DNA from 2 places in the Streptomyces sp. NPDC093260 genome. Region 2 is predicted to be linked to the other one. Evidence: riboswitches for the same ligand, from Rfam matches in the RefSeq annotation. Region 2 holds a riboswitch; the other holds the start of a gene.

Region 1 (5,609 bases), on a different contig from region 2:
TCGCACGGAGGGCTGCGCCATGGACCGACCGTCCGCCCGCCGCATCACCCCGGAGGCCGTGGAGCGCGTGAGCGGAACCGTTCGGACGCCCCCGCCCCGGACGCCCGCTCCCCGGACGCTTGCTCCCCGGACGCCCGCTCCCGCCACGGTCGCGGGGTGAGCCGCCGATGCCGCCGCCCGCCCCGCCCGGACTGCCCGGGCCGTCCGCCGGACCGCCCTCGGAACCGCCGCTGCCGGCGCTGACCCGCGCCGAGTCGGAGCTGATCGACCGTTACCTCGTCGCGGTGGATCTGCTGGGCCGGATCAATCCGGGGCGGCACGAAAACACCTACAGCGGACTGAGGGCCGCTCAGGCGCTCGTCCGCGCGGCGGCCGAACTGCGGGACGCGCTCGCGCTGATGCACCGGCGTGGCGAGACCGAGCTGCACACGGCCACCCTGGCGCGAGCACTGCGGGCGCTCGACGGCGAGCGGCGGGCCGCCCGCGTCACCCTGCCGCCCCAGGACCCGAGTTGACGTACCCACAGACGTGCCGCCGTCGTGCCCGCAGGCGTGCCCCCGCCGTGCCCACCGATGCGCCTCGGACGCTCCCTCGGTGCGCTCGCATCACCGACGGAGCCGACACCCGCGGGCGGGACCCGAAACGGACCAAATGACGTACCGCCTTTCGGCGTAGATACACACCCTGTTTCGGCGTCTCCGCGGTTGCGCAACTCGCCTGCACGGATGGCGGAATACGCCGTTCCGCCGCTGGTCCGGGCCTCGCCGCGGGAGGACACAGTCGTTCGAACGCGCGAGTGTCCACCCGAACGGGTGAGTGGTGAGTAACAACACAAATCCTCGGTTGCGTTGGGATTTTCGGACATCCGTAGGTGAAGATCCCTGTCTGACGACAAGCCCCCGCCACAGCGGCGGGGCGGTCCGGGCGGACGCCGAGTCCTGCCGCCGCACGGACGACCGGTCGACGGGAGTGGATCGGCAGGAGTGGAGGACCCGAGCACGACGGGTCGCCGGAACGGTCACGCCATGGCCGGGTCGAGCAGCCCTTGGGGTGAAGCCGCAGCGATGCGGCCGGGCAACTTCGCCAGCCCGAATCCGACAGGTCATCCTTCACAGGCGGCTGACGAAGGGTTGCGCATGACTGCGCTCAATCGTGTCCCGTCGTTCATGGCCCGGGCCGGCACGGCCTCGGCCCTGACCATCGCCGCCGTCGGCGGTTCGATCGTGGTGCCCGGCGCCGCCTCCGACGCCTCGGCCGCGACTCTCGCGACGAAGGCGCTCCAGATCGCCGCGTCCAAGAAGGGCTCGCCCTACCAGTGGGGCGCCACAGGACCGCGGCGGTTCGACTGCTCCGGGCTCACGCTGTACTCGTTCAAGCGGGCCGGCAAGAAGCTGCCCCGCACGGCCGAGCAGCAGTACAACAAGACCCGCCACATCTCGGCGGGCAGCCGCCGCGCCGGCGACCTGGTGTTCTTCCACTCGGGCTCGTACGTCTACCACGTCGGCATCTACGCCGGCGCGGGCAAGATCTGGCACGCGCCGAAGACCGGGGACGTGGTGCGGCTGCAGAAGATCTGGACGAAGAGCGTGTGGTACGGGCGGGTCAGCTGACCCGCCCGAGGGCGGCGGCCCGGGTGACCGCCCGTCACCGCCGCCGGGCCGGCTCGCCGCCGCGCCCCCGGGCCCTGCCGCTCCGGGCCGGTCCGGCCCCCGCTGCGGTTTGCCGACCGGCGCGTCGGCCGCGGGCCGCGGTCCGACGCGGTCCACCGGCCGACGCGGCCGGTGACCGCCGGCGGTCACCGCCGTGGACCGCCCACCGGCCGACACGCACCGCCCGCGCCCGCCCCGTGCCCGGCGGCCCGCACCCGCACCCGCACCCGGGTACGGGGTCCGCTCCGGCCGTGCGCCGACCGGCGTCACGGCCACCGGGGCTACGGCGCTACGGCGCTACGGCGGCTACGGCCGGGATGGTCACGGCCATCGGCGGCCACGGCCGTCCGCCGTCCGCCGTCTGCCGTCTGCCGTCCGCCGTCCGCCGTCCGCCGTCTGCCGTCTGCCGTCTGCCGTCTGCCGTCTGCCGTCTGCCGACCGTCGCGGACCGCCCGGCCACTCGTGGTGCTCCGTCCGCAAGCCGTCCCACGGTCGCGACCGGAAGCCGAGCGACCGCCGCTGCCGGAAACCGACCCGGCGTCCCACACCCGGAAGCCGGTCCACCACCGCGGCTGCGAGCCGACTCGGCCGCAGGGCCGCAGGGCCGACCCGGCGGCACGGTCACCGGCGTCCGGTCGACGCGCTCACGGCCGCAGGCCGTGGCAGCCGCGGCCCGTCCGGGCCACCGCGGCCGCGGGTCAGCGGGCCCTTCCGGCGTGCGCACCCGCCCCGCCGGCCATGCACGGCACGCCCGCCCTCGCGGTCGTGGACGACCCGGTCGCTCGGGGCGTACGCCGCGCCCCGCTCCCGCCGCCGCTCAGCTCGCCGTCGCCGGGCGGTGGTCCCGTGGGGTCCACGGGAGTTCGATGCAGACCGTCTTGCCGCCCTCGCGGGTGGGTCTCACGCTCAACCTGCCGCCGCACTCCGCGGCGAGCCACCGGATGATCACCATGCCCCGGCCGTTGTCCTGCTGGACGGCGGCCGGCAGCCGCTTCGGGAACCGGGGGTGGCTGTCGGTCACCCCGATGCGCAGCAACTCGTCCCGCTCCAGAGCGAGGTCGACCGTGAAGGTGGGCGACTGCCCGAGAGTGTGCTGGACGGCGTTGGTGGCGAGCTCCGAGACGATGAGCCGTACGGTGTCGGCGGTCTCCGTCCGCGCCGGCAGACCCCATTCCGCCAGGGTGTCCACCGCGTAGGAGCGGGCGGCGGAGACCGAGGCGGGATCGCTCGGCAGAGTGACGGATGCTTCCAGGAGGTCTGCCATGGCGATGTCGTCCCTTTCCCACGGGGCCGTGGTCCGACACGGAGCGGATGGTTCGAGTACGGTCCCGGACTGGTGCTTCGCCGTCAGACTGCCATCACCACGCGGGTCCTGGTGGCGATCCACCGGGATATGCATATATCTGTCGCTCGAAGCGGTGAACTCTGCGACGGCCGACCGTATGCGGCAGGACTCTCCTCGCACCCGCGGGAACCGGTCCCGCCCGGCGCGGCGCGGTCCGTCGCGGGGAGCCGGAGGGAGGAAGGAGAGCCCATGCAGCACGGTCCCGTGGTGCGCCGCCGCAAGCTGGGCGCCGAACTGCGCGCACTGCGCACCGGCGCGGGTCTCACCAGCGGGCAGGCGGCCCGGCTGGTGGGCTGGCACCAGTCGAAGGTGAGCCGGATCGAGACCGGCACCAGCGGTACGAAGCCGGCCGACGTGCGGCTGCTGCTGGACGCCTACGACGTCCATGACACGCAGTTGCGGCGGCTGCTGCTGGCCCTGGCCGGCTCCGAGGACGGCGACGGCCGGCACCGCTGGTGGCACGCCTACCGCGGGGTCCTGCCCCCCACCTACCGAGACTTCATCAGCCTGGAGTCGCAGGCGACCGCGATGCGCACCCTGGAGACCACGGTCGTGCCCGGACTGCTCCAGACTCCCGAGTACGCCCGTGCGGTGACCCGGGCCGCCGTGGAGGGCCTCGACGAGGAGCGGCTGGACGCGCTGGTCGAGGTCCGGCTCGGCCGCCAGCACGTCCTGCGGGCCGATCCGCCGCTGGAGCTGAACGCGGTGCTCGACGAAGCCGTACTCCATCGTGAGGTGGGCGGCCCGGAGGTGATGGCGCGTCAGCTGGAGCGACTGGAGGAGGCGGCGCGGCTCCCGCAGGTGCGGTTGCAGGTACTGCCGTTCTCCGCCGGGGCCCACATCGGCGTCACCGGTCCCTTCGTCATCTTCTCTTTTTCTCACACTACTGATCTGGATGTGGTCGTTCTCGACCACTTGACGAGTAGCCACCATCTCGATCGGAAAGAAGACCTAGAGGCCTACACCGAGGCCTTCGACGCTCTTCGGTTCCACGCCCTGTCGGCCGAGGACTCGTCGGACTTCATCGCCGGGATGCGCCAGACCATGTGACGGCGCGCGACCGAACAAGGAGGCATCATGTCCGCTCCGCCGCGGCACGTACCTTCCAGCGCCGATCTCCACCGGGTGCGGTGGCTGCGCAGCAGCTACAGCACGGGAGCGAACAACTGTGTGGAGACCGCCCGACCGGCCTCGGGGCCGGGCGCCGGACTGCTCGCCGTGCGCGACTCCAAGGCCCCCGCCGGGCCCGCACTGCTCTTCTCCCCGGCCACTTGGGCGGACTTCACGGCCGCGGCGCACCGGTTCTGACCGCATTCCGCCGAGGCGACGCACGGCCGTGTCACGCCGACTCATGGTCGCGTTTCGCCGATCACCCGCACAGCGCGTTCGATCTGCGCCCCGGAGAGGTCCGCACGGGCGGTCAGTCTGAGCCGTGAGATGCCGTCGGGCACGGACGGCGGGCGGAAGCAGCCCACCGCCAGGCCCGCCGCACGGCAGTCGGCCGCCCATCGCACGGCCGCCTCCGGGGACGGCGCGCGCACGGAGACCACCGCGGCGTCCGGGCGTACCGCCTGAAGGCCCGCGGTGGTCAGGCGCGCGTGCAGGTCGGCCGCCACCGCGCGGGCCCGTTCCGCGCGCTCCGGTTCGCGGCGCAGCAGCCGCAGCGCGGCCAGCGCCGCGCCCGCCGCCGCGGGGGCGAGCCCGGTGTCGAAGATGAACGTCCGGCCCGCGTTGACCAGGTGTTCGATCACCCGGGCGGGTCCGAGGACGGCTCCGCCCTGGCTGCCGAGGGACTTGGAGAGCGTGGCCGTCACGACCACGTCGTCCGCGCCGGCGAGTCCCGCCGCGTGCGCCGCGCCGCGGCCGCCCGCGCCGAGGACGCCCAGGCCGTGGGCGTCGTCCACCACCAGTCCCGCGCCCCGCTCCCGGCAGACCTCCGCGAACCGCGCCAGCGGGGCGGCGTCGCCGTCGACCGAGAAGACCGTGTCGGAGACCAGGACAGCCGCCCCCTCGTGGGTGCCGAGCGCCTTGCGCACGGCCTCGGGGTCCGCGTGGGCGACGACCTGGGTCGTGGCGCGCGCCAGTCGGCAGCCGTCGATGAGGGAGGCGTGGTTGCCCGCGTCGGAGACGATCAGCGAGCCGTGCGGGGCGAGCGCGGTGACGGCGGCGAGGTTGGCGGCGTAGCCGGAGGAGAACACGAGCGCCGCCTCGAAGCCGCAGAACTCGGCGAGTTCGCGCTCCAGTTCGGTGTGGAGTGCGGTGGTGCCGGTGACCAGACGGGAGCCGGTGGCGCCGCCACCCCAGGTACGCGCCGCATGTGCCGCGCCCTCGGTCACCTCGGAGTGCCGGGCCAGGCCGAGGTAGTCGTTGCTCGCGAGGTCCAGCAGGGGCGAGTCGGCGGGGCGGGGGCGCAGCGTCCGTACCAGCCCGGCGCGGCGGCGTGCTTCCGCCTGCTCGTCGATCCAGCCGAACGCCATGGTTCCTCCGGGTGCTTTTGTAGGCAGTGGACAGACCCTAGCGGCCCGGCTCGCCGCCTACGGTGTGGCAATACCCACACGTCGATCCGTCTCCGTTGTGCAGACTCTCCTTGGCCGCGGGCCGTCCGGTAGGCCAGG
Region 2 (5,609 bases):
GGCACCACCAGCTTCGAGCGCACCAACTACTTCGAGACCATGCCCGCCCACCAGCTGGAGCTCGCCCTCTGGCTGGAGGCCGACCGCATGGGCTCGCTGCTGGCCGCCCTCGACGAGGAGTCCATGGAGAACCAGCGGGACGTCGTCAAGAACGAGCGCCGCCAGCGCTACGACAACGTCCCCTACGGCACCGCCTTCGAGAAGCTGACCGCCCTCGCCTACCCGGAGGGCCACCCCTACCACCACACGCCCATCGGGTCGATGGCGGACCTGGACGCGGCCACCCTGGAGGACGCCCGCGCGTTCTTCCGCACCTACTACGCGCCCAACAACGCCGTCCTGTCGGTCGTCGGCGACATCGACCCGCAGCAGACGCTCGCCTGGATCGAGAAGTACTTCGGCTCCATCCCCGCCCACGACGGCAAGCCCGAGCCGCGCGACGGCTCCCTGCCCGACGTCCTCGGCGAGCAGCTGCGCGAGGTCGTCGAGGAGGAGGTCCCCGCCCGCGCCCTGATGGCCGCCTACCGGCTGCCGGAGGACGGCACGCGCGCCTGCGACGCCGCCGACCTCGCCCTCACCGTCCTCGGCGGCGGCGAGTCCTCCCGGCTCTACAACCGTCTGGTGCGCCGCGACCGCACCGCCGTCGCGGCCGGCTTCGGCCTGCTGCGGCTGGCCGGCGCGCCGTCCCTCGGCTGGCTGGACGTCAAGGCCTCCGGCGACGTGGAGGTGCCGGTCATCGAGACCGCCATCGACGAGGAGCTGGCCCGGTTCGCCGAGGAGGGACCGACCGCCGAGGAGATGGAGCGCGCGCAGGCCCAGCTGGAGCGCGAGTGGCTGGACCGGCTCGGCACGGTGGCCGGCCGCGCCGACGAACTGTGCCGGTTCGCCGTCCTGTTCGGCGACCCGCAGCTCGCCCTGACCGCCGTCCGGCGCGTCCTGGAGGTGACCCCCGAGGAGGTCCAGGAGGTCGCCAAGGCCCGCCTGCGCCCCGACAACCGCGCGGTGCTCGTCTACGAGCCGACGCCCGCCGCCGCGGCCGACGCCCAGGACGCGGACGCCGCGGCCACCGACGACACCGAGGAGACGGCGAAGTGACCGAGCTGGCCACCATGGACTTCCACCCCCAGCCGCAGCCCGGCGAGGCCAGGCCGTGGGCGTTCCCGGCGCCTGAGCGCGGCGCCCTCGACAACGGTCTCACCGTGCTGCGCTGCCACCGCCCCGGCCAGCAGGTCGTCGCCGTCGAGGTGCTGCTCGACGCGCCCCTGGACGCCGAGCCGAAGGGCCTGGACGGCGTCGCCACGATCATGGCGCGGGCCTTCTCCGAGGGAACCGACAAGCACTCCGCCGAGGAGTTCGCCGCCGAGCTGGAGCGCGCCGGCGCCACCCTCGACGCGCACGCCGACCACCCCGGCGTCCGGCTCAGCCTGGAGGTGCCCGCCTCCCGGCTGGCCAAGGGCCTCGGGCTGCTCGCCGACGCCCTCAGGGCGCCCGCGTTCGCCGACTCCGAGGTGGAGCGGCTGGTGGGCAACCGGCTGGACGAGATCCCGCACGAGCTGGCCAACCCCTCCCGCCGCGCCGCCAAGGAACTCTCCAAGGAGCTGTTCCCGGCCGACGCGCGCATCTCCCGCCCGCGCCAGGGCACCGAGCACACCGTCCGCGCCATCGACGCGGCGGCCGTCCGCGCCTTCTACGACCGCCATGTACGGCCCGCCACGGCCACCGCCGTGGTGGTCGGCGACCTCACCGGCATCGACCTGGACGCACTGCTCGGCGAGACCCTCGGCGCCTGGACCGGCTCGCCGACCGAGCCGCGGCCCGTGCCGCCGGTCACCGCCGACGACACCGGCCGCGTGGTCATCGTGGACCGCCCCGGCGCGGTCCAGACGCAGCTGCTCATCGGCCGTGTCGGCCCCGACCGGCACGACCGGGTGTGGCCCGCGCAGGTGCTCGGCACCTACTGCCTCGGCGGCACCCTCACCTCCCGCCTGGACCGCGTCCTGCGCGAGGAGAAGGGCTACACCTACGGCGTGCGGGCCTTCGGCCAGGTGCTGCGCTCGGCCCCCGACGGCTCGGGCGCCGCGATGCTCGCCATCAGCGGCTCGGTCGACACGCCGAACACCGGCCCGGCCCTGGACGACCTGTTCACGGTGCTGCGCAAGCTCGCCGCGGGCGGTCTCACCGACGCCGAGCGGGACGTCGCCGTGCAGAACCTCGTCGGCGTGGCGCCGCTGAAGTACGAGACGGCGGCGGCCGTGGCGAGCACCCTGGCCGACCAGGTGGAGCAGCACCTGCCCGACGACTACCAGGCGACGCTCTATCAGCAGCTCGCCGCCACCGGCACGGTGGAGGCCACCGCGGCCGTCGTCAACGCCTTCCCGGTGGACCGCCTGGTGACCGTCCTCGTCGGCGACGCGGCGCAGATCAAGGAGCCGGTCGAGGCCCTGGGCATCGGTCAGGTCACCGTCGTCGCCGCCGAGTAGCGGCATCCGCCGCCCGCGCGGGGCGACGGCGACGCACGCGTGCGCGTGGGGCCCTGGTGACCGAAGCGTCACCAGGGCCCCGTCGTGTCCGAATTGCGGGAGAGGCTGCCTGTCTGACCTGTGGCCTGCGCTACAAAACACCGGATCCGTTTGGGAATCGAAACCGGCCCCGTCTAGCGTCGATCCGGCTGTTCGTCAGGCAGTGCGCCGCACCCGCGGCACCGGACAGTCATCGCCGAGTCCCCGTACGGCGCGAGCCAGGGGAGCCGGGGACCCACGCAGTCCCTGGGGTGAATCGGACGCCCACGCGCCGGCGAGGGGGTCCGTAGGAGACCTTCCTGCTCCGAACCCGTCAGCTAACCCGGTAGGCGAGAGGGAAGGAAAGGACCCACGTCTGCATGGCGTTCACGCGCGCCACCGGGAAGCACCGCCGGCCCAGCCGGATGCACCGCACCACCGTCCGAGCGGCGGGCGTCGCGGCCCTCACCACCACCGGCGTCCTCGGCACCCTGGCCGCCGCCCCGGCGCTCGCCGCCGAGACCCCGGCCCCCGAGGACACCGGCCTCACCCCGGTCATCACCATCGGTGACACCGTCGCCGCCAAGATCGACGCGCAGGCCGCCGCGCAGCAGCACGCCGCGGAGCAGAAACTGGCCGAGCAGGCCGCCCGCGAGAAGGCCGCCGCGCTGGCCAAGAAGGAGCGCGAGGCCAAGGAGCGCGCCGCCCGCGAGGCCGAGCGCAAGCGCCTGAACACCTTCGTGCCGCCGATCTCCGGCTCCTACGTCTCCACCGGCTACAAGACCGGCGGCTCCCTGTGGTCCTCCGGCTCCCACACCGGCGTCGACTTCCACGCCGCGAGCGGCACCACCGTGCACGCGGTCGGCGTCGGCACCGTCGTGGAGACCGGCTGGGGCGGGGCGTACGGCAACCAGATCGTGATCCGGATGGCCGACGGCATGTACACGCAGTACGGCCACCTGTCGTCCGTCGGCGTCACGGTGGGCCAGCAGGTCGTCGCGGGGCAGCAGATCGGCGTGTCCGGCGCGACCGGAAACGTCACCGGGCCGCACCTCCACTTCGAGGCCCGCACCACCCCGGACTACGGCTCCGACGTCGATCCGGTCGCCTACCTGCGCCAGCACGGTGTGAACGTCTGACCAACGGCCCGCGACCGCCGAAGAGCGCAGAGCACGACCGCACGACAAGTGCGGAAGACCACGGACGGTCCACGAAGCCCCGGCCCCGAGCCGGGGCTTTCGGCATTTCCAGCCGCCCAGGTATTTTGCTGTCCAAAAATTTCCCATGGAACCCGGCTGCCCGTCGGAAATCCCGGCGTATTGCAATAGAGTCACGGAACAGGTGTCGCCCGTCGCCGGTGCGGCACGGTGATTTGAGCGTGATTCGGGCGGAGGTCGGGAATGCGTGTTCCGGCGCACTCGGTGTGCACGGCGATCAGGGACGACATCGTCGCCGGTGTCTATGAGCGCGGCAGCCGGCTCACCGAGGAAGTCCTCGCCCGCCGCTACGGCGTCTCCCGCGTCCCGGTGCGCGAGGCGCTGCGCACCCTGGAGGCGGAGGGCTTCGTGGTGACGCGACGGCACGCGGGCGCGTGCGTGGCGGAGCCGACCGGGCAGGAGGCCGCCGATCTGCTGGACATGCACCGGCTGCTGGAGCCGCTGTGCGCCGCCCGGGCCGCCGAGCGGCGCACCCAGGCCCATCTCAAGGTGCTGCGCGGCCTGGTCAGACTGGGGCAGGAGCGGGCCGCGAGCGGCTCGGGCGAGGAGCTGCGGGCGCTCGGGGGCTGGTTCCACGAGACGCTGGCGCAGGCCTGCGACAGTCCGGCGCTGACCGCGACGCTCACCCAGCTGCGGCACAAGATCGCCTGGATGTTCGTGGTGGAGACCCCGGCCGACCCCGTCGCGGCCTGGTCCGAGCACGGCGCCATCGCGGACGCCGTGGCCCGCCGCGACGGCGAGCGCGCGCGTGCGCTGACCGCCGCGCACACCGAGCGGACGGCCGCCGTGTGCCGCGTGAGGACTTCGCAACATCCCGTAAACATGTCGGGCGCGTGGCATTAACACGGTGCCCGTATACAAAGAGGGATATCCGATCTAGACGAATTACCGCTGCCCTTTTCGCGGGTTTTCGTAATTCCCGTGAGAGTGCGGTGCGGTGGGTTCTTCGAGGCTGCCCGGAAATGCGCTGACGCGACCGCCGGAGACGTCCGGGCCGTCCGGCTCCGAAACGTCACGCGCAGAAAGCCGGACGCACGGAAACCGGGCCACACCGGATCCCGAAAGCCCCCGGCCGCGGCAACTGCGGGGTCCGCAACCGCCGGGGCCCCGGAAACGCCGAAGCCGCCCCGCCCGGCACGGGCGGCGCGGCTTCGGCGTGTGGTCCGGCAGGTGATCCAGGTGATCCGCCGGGCCCGGGTCAGACCGTCTCGGGAAGCTCCTCGAGCCCCTCGGAGACCAGCTTGGCCAGGCGGTCCAGGGCGGCGTCCGCACCCTCGGCGTCGGAGGCCAGGACGACCTCCTCGCCGCCCTGCGCGCCGAGGCCGAGGACGGCCAGCATGGAGGCCGCGTTGACGGGGGCGCCATCGGCCTTGGCGATCGTCACGGGGACGCCGGAGGCCGTGGCGGCCCGGACGAAGATGGAGGCGGGGCGGGCGTGGAGACCCTCGGCCCAGCCGACGTTGACGCGGCGCTCAGCCATGTGATGCTGCCCTTCAGGTGTTCCGGGTTGTCTAGACCAGTTTCCCACATCCGGAGGGCCGCCCGGGGCGGCACGGTCACCGCCCCGGGCCCGGACGCCGGACCGCGGCCCGGACGGCGGCGTCTCGCGGGCGTCCCGGCGGGTTCCGGCGGGCCCCCGCCGGTCGTGGTCCCCACAGACTGCCTCGCGCCGCCGTCGGTGGCTAGCCGTACTCTGGGGCCCATGCAGACCGCGTCGGACCGGCACGAGTATCCAGCCCACTGGGAGGCCGACGTGGTGCTCCGCGACGGCGGCACCGCACGGATCCGGCCCATCACCGCCGAGGACGCCGACCGGCTGGTCAGCTTCTACGAACAGGTGTCGGACGAGTCCAAGTACTACCGGTTCTTCGCGCCCTACCCGCGCCTGTCCGCC

Evidence for each region. Region 2 has a riboswitch for cyclic di-AMP ahead of AB0N63_RS05855 (M23 family metallopeptidase). Riboswitches for the same ligand answer to the same signal wherever they lie in the genome.
Region 1: linked by a shared signal. The riboswitch ahead of AB0N63_RS26765 (C40 family peptidase) and the one ahead of AB0N63_RS05855 (M23 family metallopeptidase) in region 2 are both predicted to bind cyclic di-AMP.

The regions. Positions count from the first base shown of each region.
Region 1 covers NZ_JBFBEK010000024.1:100,058-105,666, reverse strand. The annotation lists gene AB0N63_RS26770 (hypothetical protein) at 168-515, shown strand; cyclic di-AMP (ydaO/yuaA leader) riboswitch at 920-1,133, shown strand; gene AB0N63_RS26765 (C40 family peptidase) at 1,137-1,610, shown strand; gene AB0N63_RS26760 (ATP-binding protein) at 2,467-2,913, opposite strand; gene AB0N63_RS26755 (helix-turn-helix transcriptional regulator) at 3,184-4,044, shown strand; gene AB0N63_RS26750 (DUF397 domain-containing protein) at 4,072-4,302, shown strand; gene AB0N63_RS26745 (8-amino-7-oxononanoate synthase) at 4,344-5,471, opposite strand.
Region 2 covers NZ_JBFBEK010000003.1:369,271-374,879, forward strand. The annotation lists gene AB0N63_RS05845 (pitrilysin family protein) at 1-1,095, shown strand, start outside; gene AB0N63_RS05850 (pitrilysin family protein) at 1,092-2,480, shown strand; cyclic di-AMP (ydaO/yuaA leader) riboswitch at 2,704-2,866, shown strand; gene AB0N63_RS05855 (M23 family metallopeptidase) at 2,879-3,637, shown strand; gene AB0N63_RS05860 (GntR family transcriptional regulator) at 3,899-4,558, shown strand; gene AB0N63_RS05865 (HPr family phosphocarrier protein) at 4,914-5,195, opposite strand; gene AB0N63_RS05870 (GNAT family N-acetyltransferase) at 5,418-5,609, shown strand, end outside.